Linked DNA regions of Acidithiobacillus ferrooxidans ATCC 23270. The protein of the gene in region 2 binds, or shares a complex with, the protein of the main gene of each other region. Links are inferred from orthologs where the notes say so. Each region holds a gene or a part of one and is shown on either strand. Other genes may lie near its edges.

The links.
Region 1: the proteins of rpsG (region 2) and tig are in contact, whole or in part, in a crystal structure (PDB 3GTY), measured with the Thermotoga maritima proteins. The link is inferred for Acidithiobacillus ferrooxidans ATCC 23270 from one-to-one orthologs. Residues at the interface, in WP_004081843.1 of Thermotoga maritima: Lys34, Lys52, Lys55, Glu59, Arg62, Gln63, Glu66, Asn67, Lys69, Val71, Arg95, Ala109, Lys110, Lys111, Gly112, Arg113, Pro114, Glu117, Glu121, Ile124, Ala125, Tyr127, Asn128, Asn129, Thr130, Gly131, Lys135, Asp139, Arg142, Met143; in WP_004081061.1 of Thermotoga maritima: Glu122, Val124, Val129, Leu130, Tyr133, Glu188, Gly259, Ile262, Tyr263, Glu266, Ser270, Glu273, Gln274, Glu277, Arg308, Gln311, Ile312, Ser315, Tyr316, Glu325, Arg329, Arg336, Leu363, Phe366, Trp367, Arg373, Leu377, Arg381, Leu384, Glu387.

What each region holds. Positions count from the first base shown.
Region 1 is NC_011761.1:822,222-828,129, forward strand. Bases 1,729-4,528 are described here. They hold tig (trigger factor), read left to right. Parts: upstream 1,729-2,386; coding sequence 2,387-3,670; downstream 3,671-4,528. Other genes in these bases: pyrE (orotate phosphoribosyltransferase), read left to right, coding at 1,729-2,313; clpP (ATP-dependent Clp endopeptidase proteolytic subunit ClpP), read left to right, coding at 3,716-4,360; clpX (ATP-dependent Clp protease ATP-binding subunit ClpX), read left to right, coding at 4,379-4,528. Also shown: AFE_RS04250 (tetratricopeptide repeat protein), read left to right, coding at 1-940; pyrF (orotidine-5'-phosphate decarboxylase), read left to right, coding at 937-1,659; more of pyrE, read left to right, coding at 1,726-1,728; more of clpX, read left to right, coding at 4,529-5,650; lon (endopeptidase La), read left to right, coding at 5,739-5,908. UniProt on the Bacillus subtilis protein: Involved in protein export. Acts as a chaperone by maintaining the newly synthesized protein in an open conformation. Functions as a peptidyl-prolyl cis-trans isomerase.
Region 2 is NC_011761.1:287,773-291,092, forward strand. The notes cover bases 1-2,726. They hold rpsG (30S ribosomal protein S7), read left to right. Parts: upstream 1-991; coding sequence 992-1,462; downstream 1,463-2,726. Other genes in these bases: rpoC (DNA-directed RNA polymerase subunit beta'), read left to right, coding at 1-484; rpsL (30S ribosomal protein S12), read left to right, coding at 594-965; fusA (elongation factor G), read left to right, coding at 1,495-2,726. In the rest of the region: more of fusA, read left to right, coding at 2,727-3,320.

The DNA.
Region 1 (5,908 bases), 540 kb from region 2 along the record:
TCTACTCGCCTTGGGGCGACTCTTCCGGCGCCGCGGAGAGTTGGAGCGCGCCTTGCGGGTACATCAGTACCTTCTGGATCAGCCGGCGCTGGCATCTGATTTGCGGCAGAGTGTACTCTTCGAGATTGCACAGGATTACCTCAAGGCCGGGATTCTCGATCGGGCCGAGTCCATCCTCAAAGAACTACTGGATCGTCAACCCGACCATTTGGAGGGCCTTGCCACGCTTGCCGAGTTGTACGAACTGGGCAGCGAGTGGGCCAAGTCTATCGCCGTGCGTCAGCAGTTGCACAAAACGGGTACGCAGGGCCAGCGTCCGGTGATTGCCATGCTCTACGGTGAGCTCGCCGAGCAGTCTTTGCTCGCGGGAAAAGCAGAGCAGGCAGGGGTCTTTTTAGGGATGGCGCGCAAGGAGGACCCGGAGAATCCACGGGCATTGGTGGTCGGCGGGCGTATCGCCTTTGACCGGCAGAACTGGGACGATGCCTTCGATCTCTGGAGAAAACTGCTGGATTCTCGGGTGGAGTCCGTAGTCCTGCTGGTTCTGGAACCATTTTTGAGCGTTTTACCACATGTTGCGAATGGCGTGGATGCGCAAAAGGCACGGGAACGCCTGTTGAATATGTGTCGTTCGCCGCTGGCGGTAAAACTTCTGGCGCATGCCCTGCAGGGCGTTGAAGGAACCTTGGCGGCGACAACGTATTTAAGGCATCTGCTATTGCGGCAGCCGGACATGCGGGTGATGCAGGTTCTGTTGGAACTGGATCCCGAGGCGCCAGATCCAACATTGTATCCCGTTATGGCGATGGCAGTCAGAGGACTTTCGGTAGAACCGGCGGTTTTCCATTGTCAGTCCTGTGGTTATCAGAGTCCTCAGTATTATTGGCGTTGCCCTAGTTGCCGTCAGTGGGGCACTTTTTCCGGAGGGTGCAGCTTGTGATTTCTCCGCTCATCATTGCGTTGGATTATGCGGATGAACGCGATGCCCTGATTTTGGCGGATCAACTTGATCCCGCCCAGTGCCGGGTCAAAGTAGGCAAGGAACTTTTCACTGCAAGTGGCCCCTCCATTGTGGAGCGTCTGCAGGAACGGGGTTTCGACGTATTCCTGGACCTCAAGTTTCACGATATCCCGCAGACTGTTGCCAAAGCCTGCAGGGCGGCATCCCGGCTCGGCGTATGGATGCTCAATGTTCACGCCAGCGGTGGTAGTGCCATGCTGCGCGCAGCGCGTGAAGCCGTGGAAGACGGCGGCGGAACCCGGCGCCCGCTTCTGATTGCGGTGACGGTGCTCACCAGTATGGACGATGACGCGCTGCACGAAGTAGGGGTGAACAGTTCGGTGGTGGAGCAGGTTGGGCGTCTGGCGACACTGGCTGCGGCATGTGCACTGGATGGCCTCGTCTGTTCCGCGCTGGAGGCGGACCGTCTGCGCAATGTGCTGCCTGAGCTTCTGCGGGTGACTCCGGGGATTCGACCCGCGCAGTACGCGGAGGACGATCAACGACGTATCATGACGCCTGCGGCGGCACTGGCAGCGGGTTCGGACTTTCTGGTGGTAGGCCGGCCGGTCACGGCTGCGGTGGACCCGGCGCGGGCTCTCGGCCAGATATTGAATGAGTTGGTGGCTAAACCCGGCGATTCGCGGGAACCCGGCTGATATGCCGGATGGAGGCGGTGCTATGGCTGTCCCCCGCATCATACTAACCATGGAGAAGAAATTACTGTGACTGCAGACGAAGTGGTGGCGCTGTACAAAGAAGACGGGGCGCTGCTCCATGGACATTTTCTGTTATCCTCCGGGCTGCATAGCGATACCTACCTGCAGTCGGCCAGGGTGCTGCAATATCCTGGGCACGCTGCGCGACTGTGTGCGGCGATGGTGGCGGGTATTCCTGATGATCTGCGGCGGCGCATCTCCTGTGTCGTGGGGCCAGCCATGGGTGCGGTTCTGGTATCCTACGAATGCGGCCGTGCGCTGGGGGTACGCAGCCTGTTTACCGAACGGGAAGCCGGGCAGATGGTGCTGCGCCGGGGCTTTGTGCTGGCGCCGGGTGAGGGTGTCCTGGTGGTCGAAGATATTACGACGACAGGGGGCTCGACGCGGGAATGTATGGCGGCTGTTACCGCAGCAGGTGGGCAGGTATTGGCGGCATCAGCGATCATTGACCGCAGTTCGGGATTCAGCGATTTTGACGGCGCACCATTTTTCCCCCTATTGAAGCTCCCCGTGCTTACCTGGGAAGCTGCCGCCTGCCCTCTCTGCGCGGCAGGTGGAACGCCCGTCAAACCAGGGAGCCGTGGTCTGTCCTGACCTTGAGGGGCGGGCGGCTTGTGTTTACTATCGACGTATAGGCTTAGATAAAATGCAAAAGAAGGATCAGTTCATGCAAATTTCGACACCGGAGGCTGCGCCTCTGGAAAGACACATCCATGTGACCATTCCCGCCAGCGAAGTGGAGAGCGGGGTTTCCCAGCGTCTGCGTAACAAGGCCCGCTCCGCACGTTTGCCGGGTTTCCGGCCCGGCAAGGCGCCCATGACACTCATCGAACGCCATTATGGTTCCGATGCCCTGATGGAGACCTTCGACCATCTTATCAACGAACGCTATTCTCAGGCGGTGCGTGACGAATCTTTACGTCCGGTTGGAAGACCGGAAGTGCAGGTCGAGAAAGGTGGCCGCGGCGAGGACCTCGTGTTTACGGCCGTGGTAGAGGTATATCCCGAATTTGATCCGCAGGTGCCGGACGCCACCGTTATCCGCAAGACGGCTGAAGTGACGGATGCTGACGTGGATGCCACCATAGATATCATGCGTCAGCAGCGGCGTTTTTATGTGTCCGCCGAGCGTCCTGCCCAGGACGAAGATCGGGTCACCGTGGATTTTCAGGGGACCATCGATGGTGTCCCCATGGCGGGTGGCGATGTGACTAATTATTCCGTGGTGCTGGGCTCCGGCCGCTTGCTGCCGGATATCGAACAGGGATTGCTGGGGATGTCCGCGGGAGAAGACCGGACCGTCGCGGTGCAGTTTCCGGCAGAATATCATGTGGCGGAGCTCGCCGGCCAAGCCGCCCAGTTCCATCTGCAGGTCCGGGAAGTGGCGGCGCCCCAGTTGCCCGAAGTGGATGCGGCTTTTGCCCTGGCGCTGGGTATCGAGGATGGAGACGTTGCCGTATTACGGCAGGAAGTGCGGGAAAATCTCGAACGTGAAGCGCAGCGGATCAGCCGCGGCCAGGTAAAAGCGCAGATTCTGGACCTGGTAGTGGCGAGCAACCACCCCGATTTGCCCAGGCAAATGATCGGGCAGGAGCTGGAGCGTTTGCAAAAAGACGCCAATGCAGCGGCCGGTGGCGATCTGGACGCGCTGGCCAGGCGCCGGGTGGTGCTCGGCCTGGTGTTGTCGGAAATCGTCCGGCGTGAAAAGCTGCGGGCATCCCCGGCGGAAGTCACTCAGGTTATCCGGGATATGTCCGAGCAGTATGAAGACCCGGAACAGTTCATAAGCTGGTACCGTAGTAATCCCGAGCAGATGGAGCAGGCCGAAGCCCTGGTGCTGGAAGACAAAGTGGTGGCATGGCTTCTGGAGCGTGTTAAAGTGAGTGACGAGGCCGTCAGCTTTAACCAGCTCATCGGCCGGGCGCCGACAGGTGAAACAAACGCGGAATAACCGGTGTCCGACGCTGGCCCGTGTCAACAGACAGGAGCATGGATTATGTGGAAACAGACTGGAGACCAGATGGCGCCCGCCGTACAGGGGCTGGGATATGTGCCCATGGTGGTCGAGCAGACCGGACGCGGTGAGCGGTCCTATGACATTTACTCCCGTCTGCTCAAGGAGCGGGTGGTTTTTCTGGTGGGCCAGGTGGAAGACATGATGGCCAACCTGGTGGTCGCCCAGTTGCTTTTTCTGGAGGCGGAAAATCCCGATAAAGATATCGCGCTATATATCAACAGCCCGGGAGGCTCTGTCACGGCTGGCATGGCGATTTATGACACGATGCAGTTTGTTCGCCCGAAGATCAGTACGGTCTGCATCGGTCAGGCGGCGAGCATGGGCGCCGTGTTGCTGGCCGCCGGCGCCGAAGGCAAGCGTTATGCGTTGCCTAACGCACGGATCATGCTGCACCAGCCCTCCGGCGGTTTTCAGGGGCAGGCGCATGATATCGAAATTCATACCAAAGAGATTCTGCGTATCCGGGAGCGGCTCAATGATATTCTGGTCCATCATACCGGGCAGGGCCGGGAACGCATCGAGCAGGATCTCGACAGAGACTTTTTCATGTCGGCCGAAGAGGCCCAAACCTACCATCTTGTGGACGCCGTGATCAGTCATCGCGGTGAAAACGAGACCGCCTGAACAGGCAGGAGAACAGCTATGGCTGGAAAGCATGAGGGAAGCGGGGAAAAGACGCTCTATTGTTCGTTCTGTGGCAAGAGCCAGCACGAAGTCCGCAAGCTGATCGCCGGTCCTTCGGTATTCATCTGTGACGAATGCATCGAGTTGTGCAATGACATCGTCAAGGACGAGATACTGGACGACCACAGCGAGGCTCAGGACAAGCTGCCCAAGCCCATGGAAATCCGTAAAACGCTGGATGATTACGTCATTGGTCAGGATGTTGCCAAAAAAGTCTTGTCCGTGGCGGTTTACAATCATTACAAGCGACTGGAACATGGCGGCAAGGACAATGAGGTGGAGCTGGATAAGAGCAACATCCTGCTCATCGGCCCCACCGGTTCGGGCAAGACCCTGCTGGCGCAGACCCTGGCGCGCCTCCTGAACGTGCCCTTTGCCATGGCCGATGCCACGACACTCACGGAGGCCGGCTATGTCGGTGAGGATGTCGAAAACATCATTCAGAAACTGCTGCAGAAGTGTGACTACGATGTGGAAAAGGCGCAGACCGGCATCGTCTATATCGATGAGATCGACAAGATCACCCGCAAGTCCGAGAACCCCTCCATCACCCGTGATGTTTCCGGTGAAGGCGTGCAGCAGGCGTTACTCAAGCTGATTGAAGGGACGGTGGCCTCGGTTCCGCCACAAGGCGGCCGCAAACACCCGCAACAGGAGTTCCTGCAGGTGGACACCCGGCATATCCTCTTCATCTGTGGTGGTGCCTTTGCGGGTCTGGAGAAGTCGGTCTCCGCGCGTCTGGAGAAGGGCGGTATGGGCTTCAATGCGCCCCTCAAGCGCCGCGACAAGGAAGCGACCGCCGCCATGCTGATGCAGAATCTGGAGCCGGAAGACCTGGTGCGTTATGGCCTGATTCCGGAGTTCGTCGGGCGTCTGCCCATTCTGGCGCTGCTGGAAGAGCTGGACGAAGAGGCCCTCATTTCCATCCTCACCGATCCAAAGAATGCCTTGGTGAAGCAGTACCAGAAGCTTTTTGCCCTGGAAGGCGTGACCCTGGAGTTCCGCACCGAGGCGTTGCGCGCCATTGCCAAAAAGGCACTGGCCCGCAAGACCGGGGCACGTGGTTTGCGTTCCATTCTTGAGCAGATTCTGCTGGATACGATGTACGAATTGCCCTCTATGAGTGGCGTGAAAAAGGTGGTGGTGGATGCCGCCGTCGTGGAAAGCGGCACGAAGCCGCTGCTGGTTTACGATGATGCTGCCAAGGTGGATATGTCTCATCCGGCCTGAAGCCGGGCGGGGATAGTCCTTGAAATGCCCCATCGACGACCCCATCTGCGTTGCTATTGGTAGTAATCACCTGCTTTTGGAGTAGACCGTGGCCAAAATCGATAGAAGTCTCCTGGTGGAAGAGGAAGCACAGATGGTGCCGGTGTTGCCTCTGCGCGATGTTGTGGTGTTTCCGTTCATGGTAATCCCGCTTTTCGTGGGGCGGGCAAAGTCGATTCGCGCCCTGGAAGATGCGATGTCTGGTGAAAAGCAGATTCT
Region 2 (3,320 bases):
GCAGGACGTATACCGTCTGCAGGGCGTGCGTATCAATGATAAGCACATCGAAGTCATTCTGCGCCAGATGCTGCGTAGGGTCGAAGTGACGTCCAGTGGGGACAGTACCTTCATTCCCGGAGACCAGGTGGATCGGGCACGGGTGGAAGATGAAAACATCGCGCTGGAAGCTGCCGGCAAAGAACTGCCGCGTTTCACGCCGATGTTGCTGGGCATCACCAAGGCAAGCCTGTCTACCGAATCTTTCATCTCGGCCGCAAGTTTCCAGGAAACCACCCGCGTACTCACTGAGGCTGCGGTATCCGGCAAGGTAGACGACTTGCGCGGCCTCAAGGAAAACGTCATCGTCGGACGTTTGATTCCGGCGGGAACGGGCCTGGCCTACCATGAGCATCGCCGACGGCTGAACCGGGGTGAACCTGTCCTTTCCTTGGAGACTGCGGTGCCGCGGGATATGCCGGTATCGGTAAGCGATACGCCGTAATTTGTTGTATGACTGGGGCTTGCCTTGACAGCCAGGGCAAGCCTAACTAGAATGCGCCCTCTCATCGGTGAGAGGGCTGGGTGCCACCACCGTACTCTGGAGATTGTAAATGCCCACATTAAATCAGCTCGTGCGCAAACCACGCAAGCGGCCTGTAGCCAAAAGCAAGGTTCCGGCGTTGGACGCCAACCCGCAGAAGCGCGGCGTGTGTACCCGTGTTTACACGACGACGCCTAAAAAGCCCAACTCGGCATTGCGTAAGGTCGCCCGTGTGCGTCTCACCAATGGTTTTGAGGTCAGTAGTTATATTCCCGGCGAAGGGCATAACCTGCAGGAGCACTCAGTGGTGCTGATTCGCGGCGGTCGTGTCAAGGATCTTCCCGGTGTGCGCTATCACATCGTGCGTGGCACCCTGGACACTGCCGGTGTCAAAAACCGTAAACAGTCGCGTTCCAAGTATGGCGCCAAGCGTCCAAAGTAAATATTTATTGAAGGAGTTGTTGCGCCATGCCAAGACGTCGTGAAGTTCCCAAGCGGGTTGTTCTGCCGGATCCCAAGTACAAGGAAGAAGTCATTGCCAAGTTTGCCAACGTGATGATGCGTGATGGCAAAAAAAGCACTGCCGAAAAAATCGTTTACGGTGCATTGGAAATGGTTGCGGAGCGGAGCAAAAGCGACGCCCTCGAAATTTTTCGTAAGGCTATCGACAACGTGCGCCCGGTCGTGGAAGTGAAAAGCCGTCGCGTCGGGGGTGCCACCTACCAAGTTCCCGTCGAGATCCGTTCGGACCGACGCATGGCGTTGGCTATGCGTTGGCTGCGTGACTCAGCGCGTAAACGCAACGAAAAGTCCATGGGCAACCGCCTGGCGGCGGAAATTCTCGAAGCGGCGGAAAATCGCGGTAACGCGGTTCGTAAGCGTGAGGAAACCCATCGTATGGCAGAAGCGAATAAGGCCTTTGCCCATTTCCGCTGGTAATTGACTGCAACTCTCCGCACAAGGACTGACACGTGGCACGCACAACCCCTATCGAACGCTATCGCAATATCGGCATCATGGCGCACATCGATGCCGGCAAAACGACTACCACTGAGCGCATTCTGTTCTACACTGGCGTCTCTCATAAGATTGGCGAAGTGCATGAAGGTACTGCGGTCATGGACTGGATGGCGCAGGAGCAAGAGCGCGGTATCACCATTACCTCAGCGGCAACCACCTGCTTCTGGAAAGGTATGGATGGGCAGCGTGCCGAGCACCGGATCAACATCATCGACACCCCCGGACACGTCGACTTCACCATCGAGGTGGAGCGGTCCCTGCGGGTGTTGGATGGCGCCATGGCGGTATTTTGTGCGGTGGGTGGTGTGCAGCCGCAATCCGAGACCGTATGGCGGCAGGCAAACAAGTACAAGGTGCCCCGTATTGCGTTCGTCAACAAAATGGATCGTCAGGGTGCCAACTTCAAGCGCGTTGTCGATCAGATCGCGACCAAGCTACGCGGTAACCCCGTGCCGGTTCAGTTGCCCATCGGCGAGGAAGATCACTTTAGCGGTGTCATCGACCTGATGAAGATGAAGTCCATCAACTGGGATGATGCACTGCAGGGCACGCGATTTACCGAAGAAGATATTCCCCCTGCCTTGCAGGCGGACGCAGAAGCTGCGCGGCACTTCATGGTCGAAGCGATCGCGGACGCCGATGAAGACGTGATGATGAAATACCTCGAAGGTGAGGAAATCAGCATTGCAGAGTTGCAGGCGGCCTTGCGCAAGGCGACGATTTCCGGCGCCGTGGTTCCGGTGTTGTGTGGAAGTGCATTCAAGAACAAAGGGGTACAGGCTGCATTGGACGCAGTATTGGACTACCTGCCTTCGCCTGTCGATATCAAGCCGGTGGAAGGCACGAATCCAGACAATGGCGAAGAAATCGTCCGTTTCGCCGATGACAGCGAACCTTTCTCCGCGCTCGCGTTTAAAATCGCGACGGATCCGTTTGTCGGACAGCTCACTTTTTTTCGGGTGTACTCCGGGGTGCTCACCGCGGGCTCTACGGTCCTCAACCCGGGGCGTAACCAGAAGGAGCGTATCGGGCGCGTGTTGCAGATGCACGCCAATGAACGGCATGAAATCAAAGAGGTGCTTGCTGGCGATATCGCCGCCGCCGTCGGACTCAAAACAGCTTATACGGGAGATACGCTCTGTGACTTGAATAAGCCTATTGCTCTGGAGCAGATGGAGTTTCCCGAGCCGGTGATTCATGTCGCGGTCGAACCAAAGACCAAGGCGGACCAGGAAAAGATGGGCATTGCTCTGGGGAAGCTTGCGCAGGAGGATCCGTCGTTTCGGGTCCGTACCGATCAGGAATCCGGGCAGACCATCATCTCCGGTATGGGCGAGTTGCATCTGGAAATCATTGTCGACCGCATGAAGCGTGAGTTCGGCGTCGAAGCTACTGTGGGTGCGCCGCAGGTGGCGTATCGCGAAACGATCCGCAAGACTGTCGAGTCGGAAGGCAAGTTTGTTCGCCAGTCAGGCGGTCGTGGCCAATATGGACACGTCTGGTTGCGCCTTGAACCCCTCGAGCCGGGAAGCGGTTTTGTTTTCGAGAACGGGGTGGTCGGCGGTACGGTACCCAAGGAGTTTATCAACCCTACTGAAAAGGGTGTTGAAGAAGCGCTGGAAAATGGTATCATTGCCGGCTTCCCAGTGGTGGACGTCAAGGTCACCATTTTTGACGGTTCATATCATGATGTCGACTCCTCGGAGGCGGCATTCAAGATCGCGGGGTCGATGGGTTTCAAGGCGGGTGCGGCCAAGGCGAACCCTGTACTGCTGGA